One region of the Streptomyces sp. NBC_00878 genome, then DNA from elsewhere that is predicted to be linked to it. Evidence: riboswitches for the same ligand, from Rfam matches in the RefSeq annotation. Region 1 holds a riboswitch; the other holds the start of a gene.
The links. A riboswitch is a leader RNA that binds a small molecule or an ion and turns the genes downstream of it on or off. The one in region 1 is predicted to bind S-adenosylmethionine.

Region 2: linked by a shared signal. The riboswitch ahead of OHA11_RS04020 (glutathione S-transferase C-terminal domain-containing protein) and the one ahead of OHA11_RS34705 (aminotransferase class V-fold PLP-dependent enzyme) in region 1 are both predicted to bind S-adenosylmethionine.

Annotation. Positions count from the first base shown of each region.
Region 1 covers NZ_JAPEOK010000001.1:8,004,968-8,009,431, forward strand. Annotated here, with positions in the region: gene OHA11_RS34695 (cytochrome bc complex cytochrome b subunit) at 1-918, shown strand, start outside; gene trpD (anthranilate phosphoribosyltransferase) at 1,089-2,153, shown strand; SAM riboswitch class IV at 2,332-2,448, shown strand; gene OHA11_RS34705 (aminotransferase class V-fold PLP-dependent enzyme) at 2,638-4,014, shown strand; partial or broken gene OHA11_RS34710 (two-component sensor histidine kinase) at 4,098-4,253, opposite strand; partial or broken gene OHA11_RS34715 (small secreted hydrophilic protein) at 4,254-4,464, opposite strand, start outside.
Region 2 covers NZ_JAPEOK010000001.1:998,441-1,002,904, reverse strand. Annotated here, with positions in the region: gene OHA11_RS04025 (tetratricopeptide repeat protein) at 1-619, opposite strand, end outside; gene OHA11_RS04020 (glutathione S-transferase C-terminal domain-containing protein) at 750-1,586, opposite strand; SAM riboswitch class IV at 1,807-1,953, opposite strand; gene OHA11_RS04015 (putative leader peptide) at 2,178-2,300, shown strand; gene OHA11_RS04010 (LLM class flavin-dependent oxidoreductase) at 2,376-3,656, shown strand; gene OHA11_RS04005 (NtaA/DmoA family FMN-dependent monooxygenase) at 3,679-4,464, shown strand, end outside.

The sequences.
Region 1 (4,464 bases):
CACAAGCACACGCAGTTCGCGGGCCCCGGAAAGACCAACAAGAACGTCGTCGGCATGCCGCTGCTGCCGGTCTACATGGCCAAGGCCGGAGGCTTCTTCTTCCTGGTCTTCGGTTTCATCGCGATGCTGTCCGCGGTCGCGTCCATCAACCCGATCTGGGTGCTCGGGCCGTACCGGCCGGACCAGGTGTCCACGGGCGCCCAGCCCGACTGGTACATGGGCTTCGCCGAGGGCCTGATCCGAGCGATGCCGGGCTGGGAGATCAACCTCTGGGGTCACACACTGGTCCTCGGTGTGTTCATCCCGCTGGTGCTCTTCGGGCTCTTCCTCGGGATCATCGCGATGTACCCGTTCATCGAGTCCTGGATCACCGGGGACAAGCGCGAGCACCACATCCTGGACCGGCCGCGCAACGCCCCGACCCGTACGGCCTTCGGTGTCGCCTGGGTGACCGCCTACATGATCATGCTGATCGGCGGTGGCAACGACATCGTCGCGACGCACTTCCATCTGTCGATCAACTCGGTCACCTGGTTCGTCCGGATCGGGTTCTTCGTCGGACCGGTGCTCGCGTTCGTCGCCACCAAGCGGATCTGTCTCGGCCTCCAGCGCCGCGACAAGGACAAGGTGCTGCACGGCCGCGAGTCGGGCATCATCAAGCGCCTGCCGCACGGTGAGTTCGTCGAGATCCACGAGCCGCTCAGCCAGGAGGCGCTGCACACCCTCACGGCGCACGAGCAGTACGAGCCGGCCGCGATCGGCCCGGCGGTCGACGAGAACGGTGTCGAGCGCAAGGTGAAGGGCCCGCAGAAGTTGCGGGCGAAGCTCAGCAACGCGTACTTCGGCGAGGACAACCAGATCCCGAAGCCGACCGCTGAGGAGTACAAGGAGATCACGAGCGGCCACGGCCACCACTGATCTTCGACCTGTTCGCCACGGCAGGAGCCCCGTCCATTGCCCCGACGGGGCTCTTTGCCGTCCCCGGGGCTGGATAGGGTGGACCTGTTCCCGTACGAGCCACGAACTACGGGCGAAACCCACATCCCACAGGCGTCCCCATCGCGGGACGGACGACCCAGGAGCGGCATATGAGCGCTGTGACCCCCGCTGGAGGCGACACCGCGGCGGTCCGTTCCTGGCCCGCCCTGCTGAACGGCCTGCTGGACGGGCGCGACCTGAGCGCCGCCGACACCGCCTGGGCGATGGACCTGATCATGCGGGGCGAGGCGACCGACGCGCAGATCGCCGGGTTCGTGGTGGCGCTGCGGGCCAAGGGCGAGACCGTCGAGGAGATCACCGGGTTCGTCCAGGCGATGTACGAGCACGCGAACGTGATCGAGGTGCCCGGGGAGACCGTCGACATCGTCGGTACGGGTGGGGACGGGGCGAAGACCGTCAACATCTCCACCATGTCGGCGATCGTCATCGCGGGTACGGGCGCCAAGGTCGTCAAGCACGGCAACCGGGCCGCCTCCTCGGCCTCCGGGGCGTCCGACGTGCTGGAGAAGCTCGGGGTCAATCTGGAGCTGCCGACGCATCGGGTGGCAGCGGTCGCCGAGGCGGCCGGGATCACCTTCTGCTTCGCGGCGAAGTTCCATCCGGCGATGCGTCATGCGGGCGCCGCGCGTGGGCAGTTGGGGATCCGGACGGTGTTCAACGCGCTCGGTCCGCTGACCAATCCGGCGCGGGTGAAGGCGCAGGCCGTCGGGTGCGCCGACCCGCGGATGGCGCCGATCATGGCCGGTGTCTTCGCCGAGCGCGGCAACTCGTCGCTGGTCTTCCGCGGCGACGACGGGCTCGACGAGCTGACCACCACGGCCACGTCCCGGGTGTGGGTCGTACGGGACGGGAAGGTGCGCGAGGAGTCCTTCGATCCGCGTGACGTCGGGATCGAGCTGGTGCCGGTGGAGGCGCTGCGCGGGGCTGACGCCTCGTACAACGCGGATGTGGCCCGGCGGCTGCTGAACGGGGAGACCGGGCCCGTGCGGGACGCCGTGCTGCTGAACTCGGCGGCGGCGCTGGTGGCTCTGTCGCCCGGGGACGGGCCGCTCGCGGACCAGCTGGGGGCGGGGATGGTGAAGGCCGCGGCCGCGATCGACTCGGGGGCGGCGAAGGCGACGTTGGAGCGGTGGGTGGCGGCGACCAACGCGTAGCGGTTGCGGCGGGGGCTTTCTTCGCCCCCGCCGCCCCTATCCAGTCCCGTCACTTCTCGGGGGCTTCGCCCCCGAACTCCCCTTGCGCAGTTCCCCGCGCCCCTGAACCCGACCCCCGCCGTCCCGGTATCCGGACGGCGGGGTTGCGTCTGGATGATCGTGTGGCAAGATGCTGGCAGGTCATGAGCGACAGCCATCAGGCCCCGGCCGGCTGTCCGGCAACCCTCCGTCCGTGGCGGGGTGCCCCGGGTGAAGACCAGGTCGTAGGCAGTGAGGTCTACGGCAAGCGCGGACCCCTCGCCCTCTTTTGAGTGGACACAGCCCAGGGGTCCTGGTCGTTCGAGGGAGCCTTCTGTGAGCCAGCGAATGCGATAGGGCGTCGAGCCCCGCCTCCGCACACCCCTTTTCACCTTCACCCACGCTTGAGCCGTACCCAGTCGTACCCGCTCGCGTGGTGTTCCCGCCTGCCTCACAGGAGTTCGCCATGTCTGTTTCCACCGCTGCCGCCGCCGACCGGTCCGTCTGCCGTGACACCTCCGGCTCCCTGCCCGTGCTGGGACGGGACGTCACCGTCCCGCTCGTCACCGGCGGTGAGGTCACCTACGCCGCGCTCGACTACGCCGCCAGCGCCCCGGCCCTCCAGCGGGTGTGGGACGACGTGGCCGCGTACGCCCCGTACTACGGGAGCGTGCACCGGGGGGCCGGTTACCTCTCCCAGCTGTCCACCGACCTCTTCGAGAACGCCCGCCGCACCGTCGAGGAGTTCCTCGACTGCCGGGACGGTGACCAGGTCGTCTTCACCCGGTCCACCACCGACTCGCTCAACCTCCTCGCCGCGGCGCTCCCCGCCGACTGCCAGGTCTTCGTCTTCGAGACCGAGCATCACGCCTCCCTGCTGCCGTGGCGGGACGCCCGCGTCACCTACCTCAACGCCCCGCGCACCCCGGGCGAGGCCGTCGCGACGCTGGAGCGGGCGCTCGCCGAGCGGGATCCCCACGGGCCGGCGCTCGTGTGCGTCACCGGCGCGTCGAACGTCACCGGCGAGCTGTGGCCCGTACGGGAACTCGCCGCCGCCGCACACACGCACGGCGCCCGGATCGTGCTCGACGCCGCCCAGCTCGCGCCCCACCACCCCGTGTCCGTACGGGAGTTGGACGTCGACTGGGTCGCCTTCTCCGGTCACAAGCTGTACGCGCCCTTCGGCTCGGGTGTCCTCGCCGGACGTGCCGACTGGCTGACCGCGGCCGAGCCGTACCTCGCGGGCGGGGGCGCCTCGCGGAAGGTCTCGCGGCGGGTGGACGGCGGCGTCGACGTCGAGTGGCACGAGGGCGCCGCACGGCACGAGGCCGGGTCGCCCAACGTCATCGGCGCCTACTCCATCGCCTCCGCCTGCAAGGCCCTCACCGAGGCCGGCTTCGACACGCTGGTCGCCCGCGAGCAGCACCTGATCGACACAGTACGGACCGGTCTCGCCGAGGTGCCCGAGGTGCGCGTCCTCTCCCTCTTCGGCGCCGACGCGCCCCGCGTCGGCGTCATCTCCTTCGTCGTCGAGGGCTGGAACAGCTCGCACTTCGCCGCCGCGCTCTCCGCCGAGTACGGCATCGGGGTGCGGGACGGTCTGTTCTGCGCGCACCCGCTCGTGCGCACGCTGCTCGGCAGCGACCCGCAGTCCCAGGGCGAGTGCGGTGCCCCCGAGGCGGCGCCCGGCGAGAAGTCGCTCAACGCCATTCGGGTCAGCTTCGGGGCGGGGACGCCGGACGAGCACGTCGAGCGGTTCGTCCGGGCCGTCAAGGAACTGGTCCGGGACGGCGCGAAGTGGAACTACCGCACGGTGGAAGGGCGTTGCGTCCCGGCCGTGTGACCGGCAGGTCGGACGCGGCGTACGCCCAGGTCGAGGGCGGCACGGATCAGCTCGCCGACGACGTCCCCGGCGCCCGCGAGCGGCCCCGTCAGCTCCTCGTCGGGATCGGCGTACTGCCGTTCCAGGAAGACCCTGAGCAGCCGTGCCGGGTCCGTGAACGGCGGCCCGGTCTCCGGTTCCACCCCCCGTTCCTCGAAGTTCGCGAACTCGCCCGCCTCCTGGGCGAGCAGACCGCTGACGTCATCGTCGTCACTGACCGGAGGCCGCGACACGACCTCGTCACTCGGCGTCGGCGCGGGTGTCGTGGCCGCGGGTGTCGTGGGCGTCGCCGAGGGCGACCCGCTTCCAGCTCCACCGTGGGCGGCGCCTTCGGAGCCTCCGGACTGTCGGTCAGGGCGTAACCGGTGGCGGCGATCCCCAGCGGAATCACCACGACGGCGGCGAGCGCCG
Region 2 (4,464 bases), 7.0 Mb from region 1:
GGATGAGCCGGGCCTGGGCGTCCTCGTCCAGCGGCTGCGCGGCAGCGGTCTCCTCCAGGACGGCCAGCGCGTCGGCGCACCTGCCCGCCGCGATCATGGCATCGCCGTACTGGGCGACGGCACCCCGACGTTCCTCCGCGAGGGCGACAACAACCGGGTGCGCGGAGAGGAAGGGCAGGTCCGCGAGGGGCGGTTGCTGCCACAGCCCGAGCGCGTCGGTCAGCAGCGCCGCGGCCCGTTCCGGATCGCCGCCCTGCTCGTCCCGTCGTACGGTCACCGCGTTGGCGACCAGTTCCCTGAAGCGCAGCAGATCGATGGCGTCGTACGGGACGCGCAGCGCGTAGCCGTCGCCGAGCCGGGGCAGCACCGCGCTGCGGGCGCGGGGCTGCCGGTCCGGCTCCAGCAGGTGGCGCAGGTGCTTGATGTGGGTCTGGACCACGTTCGACGCGGTCGCCGGCGGGCGCTCGCCCCACAGGGCGTCCGCGAGTCCGAAGAACGGCAGTTGCTGTCCACGGGACACGGCGAGCAGGGCGAGCACCGCGCGGCGCTGGGGCGAACCGAGGTCGAGACGGGTGCCTTCCCGCCAGACGCAGACCGGTCCGAGTACCTGAATGCGCATGCGCTCCCCGCCCCCAATTTTACAATTCCCTCACTATTCCCTTTCTTTACCTCCCTGATCGGCATATCCGGAAGGCGTATTCAGGCCCAGTGCTGCGCAGTTGTCGCACCTCCGGGCCGTGGGCGTCGGCTCAGAGCTGGTCGCCGGAGAGCTCCGGGTGAAGGGCGAGGCGTCGTACGTACGCCTCGATGTGGCGGTACGGAAAAAGCGTGCAGGCCGCATCGAAGTGGTCGAGGTGTGTGAGCGTCACCCAGATGTCGCTGTCCGCGATGCTGGGCTCATCGCCCAACACGTAGGAGTGGCGGGCGAGTTGCCGGTCGAGCCGAGCCAGCGCGGGCAGGCGGGCTCCGTCGGCACTGACGTCGGGCTTGGCTCCGCCATCGGTCCCGCCTTCGCTCCCGCCTTCGCTCCCGCCATCGGTCTCGCCATCGGTCCCGGCGTCGGTCTCGCCATCGGTCACGCCATCCGTCCCGGCGTCGGCCAGCAGGCCGGCGAGGTCGCGGAGGATGTCGGGCGTGTGGTTGCTGACGACGCGCCCGCTCCAGCGGTCGCACAGCGCGGGCGCGGTGAGCGGACCGTCGTAGCGGTGCCAGGTCGCTTCGTAGGCTCCGCGCAGTGAGGCGAAGCCCTGGGGTGTTTCGGCGGGGAGCTTCGGGACCGTGGTCGTGAGCGAGTCCCTGAGACCGAGCAGGTCGAGGACGACCGCGATGCGCCGCGAACGCGGACAGGTTTCGCAGAGGTAGAGGTGGTAGCGGCGCGGCGCCGGGTAGAAGCCACCGGCGAGACCGACGCCGATGCGGCTGCGGAAGCGGTCCGGACGGGAGACCGAACGGGGGACGGACGTGCCGCCGACGGCCACCCCGGGGACGGGTGAGCAGCCGGGGACCGCTGAACGGGAGGCGGCCGTGCGGGAGGCCGCCGCCGTGCAGGTGTCCGTGCTGGAACCGCGGGAAACTGTCTCGGGCATGACTCTCCTGGGGGGAACGCGGAGGCCCTGGCCGCCTCGTGGGCGCCAGTGGCGGAACGGAGTGACTGCGCTGCCGTACAGGTCCGGATCAGTCGGACGCGTAGCGGATCAGTAAGCGCTGGAGACACGCGACAAGTCGATGTGCAAGCGCCTCGTCAAGCCGTTCCTGGACTTCCTGGACAATTCCCACCGGTCCCACCGTCGGGGCTCGCGAGACGCGAGACCACGCTTGTCCCGCCGCTCCGGCGGAACCCGGTCGTCACCCGGGGCACCCCGTCGCGGTGGAAGGGTTGCCTGCCAGCGGGCCGGGGCCGATGACCGCACGGACGGGGCAAACCCCGCACGACGGGCGCTGGCAATCGTGACCGTCGCCGTCAGTCTTGGCGGGCTCCGCGGGACCGTCAAGACTGCGTCTCAGCACCTGGGCATCCCGCCGATAAACCTCCTGACACGAACTGACGGCCGCCGGAAGAAAAGGCACAGCCGTACTGTTGTGCTCGTTGACGACGAGACGGTGCCCGATCGAGGGCCCGCGAGAGCGAGGTCGGCCGGACCCCGGTCGGCCGGGCCGGAAGGGCGGAGGTGACGCACGTGCGAGCGCGAACCGTGGCCCGCCACAGCGTCCCGAGGGCCGCTCCGCTCCACCGCGTACGCCTCTACTCCCGGCAGCACATCGACCTGCTGCGCGTGGCCGGCGCGCTCTGTTGCTCCTGACCTGTAGCCCCCGCGGTCGTGCCCTCCCCTGAGGGCCGGCCTCCTCGTACGGTCGATCAGGAAGGCACACCTCTCGTGTCCTCAGCACCCTCCGCCCTGCCCACTTCACCGCACCTGCACCTCGCCGTGGCCCTCGACGGCGCAGGCTGGCACCCCGCCGCCTGGCGCGAACCGGTGGCCCGGCCGCAAGAACTGTTCACCGCCCGGTACTGGGCCGATCTCGTCGCCGAGGCCGAGCGCGGTCTCCTCGACCTCGTGACCTTCGAGGACGGCCTCGGCCTGCAGTCCTCGCACTTCATCGAGCCGGACGGGCGGATCGACCAGGTCCGCGGCCGACTCGACGCCGTGCTCGTCGCCGCCCGTGTCGCCCCGTTGACCCGCCATATAGGTCTGGTGCCAACCGTGGTGGCCACGCACACGGAGCCGTTCCACATCTCCAAGGCCATCGCCACCCTCGACTATGTGAGCTCCGGCAGGGCGGGTCTGCGCGTGCAGTTGACGGCCCGACAGAACGAGGCGGCGCACTTCGGCCGGCGTACGCTGCCCCGCCTGGACGCCTACGACAGCCCGGCCACGCAGGACGTGGTGACCGGTCTCCTCGACGAGACGGCCGACTACGTCGAGGTCGTGCGTCGCCTCTGGGACAGCTGGGAGGACGACGCCGAGATCCGGGACGCGGCCACCGGCCGTTTCATCGACCGCGACAAGCTCCACTACATCGACTTCGAGGGCAGGCACTTCAGCGTCAAGGGCCCCTCCATCACCCCACGTCCGCCGCAGGGGCAGCCCGTCGTCAGTGCCCTCGCGCACCAGACCGTCCCCTACCGGCTGGTGGCCCGCTCCGCCGACATCGGCTACGTCACCCCGCGCGACACCGGCCACGCCCGCGCGATCGTCGCCGAGATCCGCGCCGAACAGGCCGTTGCGGGCCGCGCCGACGAGCCCCTGCACCTCTTCGGCGACCTGGTGGTCTTCCTCGACGACGACCCCGCCGCCGCGGCCGCCCGCAAGGACCGCCTCGACACCCTCGCGGGACAGCCGTTCACCAGCGATGCCCGTGTCTTCACCGGCACGCCCGCCCAGCTGGCCGACCTGCTCCAGGAGTTGCGGTCGGCCGGGCTGAGCGGCTTCCGGCTGCGCCCCGCCGTCCTCGGCCACGACCTGCCGGCCATCACCCGGGGCCTGGTCCCCGAACTCCAGCGCCGGGGCGTCTTCCGCCGCGCCTATGAGGCCGACACCCTGCGCGGACTGCTCGGGCTCGCCCACCCGGTCAACCGTTACGCCGCCAACGCCGCTGCCAACGCCGTTGCCAACGCCGTTGCCAACGCCAACACCGCTGCCAACGCCACCGCCTGAGCCGGACGGAGACCGCAGGACCATGAGCAAGCCGCTGAAGCAGATCCACCTGGCCGCCCACTTCCCCGGCGTCAACAACACCACCGTCTGGAGCGACCCGGAGGCCGGCAGCCACATCGAGTTCAGCTCCTTCGCGCACTTCGCGCGGACCGCCGAACGCGCCAAGTTCGACTTCCTGTTCCTCGCCGAAGGGCTGCGGCTGCGCGAACAGGGCGGAAAGATCTACGACTTGGACGTCGTCGGCCGACCCGACACCTTCACCGTCCTCACCGCGCTGGCCGCCGTCACCCAGCACCTCGGTCTGACCGGCACCATCAACTCCACCTTCAACGAGCCCTATGAGGTGGCCCGCCAGTTCGCCAGCCTGGACCACCTCTCGGGCGGACGCGCCGCCTGGAACGTCGTCACCTCCTGGGACGCCTTCACCGGCGAGAACTTCCGCCGCGGCGGTTTCCTCCCGCAGGACGAGCGCTACTCCCGGGCCAAGGAGTTCCTGGCCACCGCGAACGAACTCTTCGACTCATGGCACGGCGACGAGCTCGTCGCCGACCCGGACACCGGCACCTTCCTGCGCTACGCGAAGGCCGGCGCCTTCGTCCACCACGGCCAACACTTCGACATCGAGGGGCAGTTCAACGTCCCGCGCTCCCCGCAGGGCCGCCCGGTGATCTTCCAGGCAGGCGACTCCGAGGAAGGCCGCGAGTTCGCCGCCTCCAGTGCCGACGCGATCTTCAGCCGGTACGCCACACTCCAGGACGGCCAGGCGTTCTACACGGACGTCAAGGCACGCCTGGCCCGCTACGGCCGT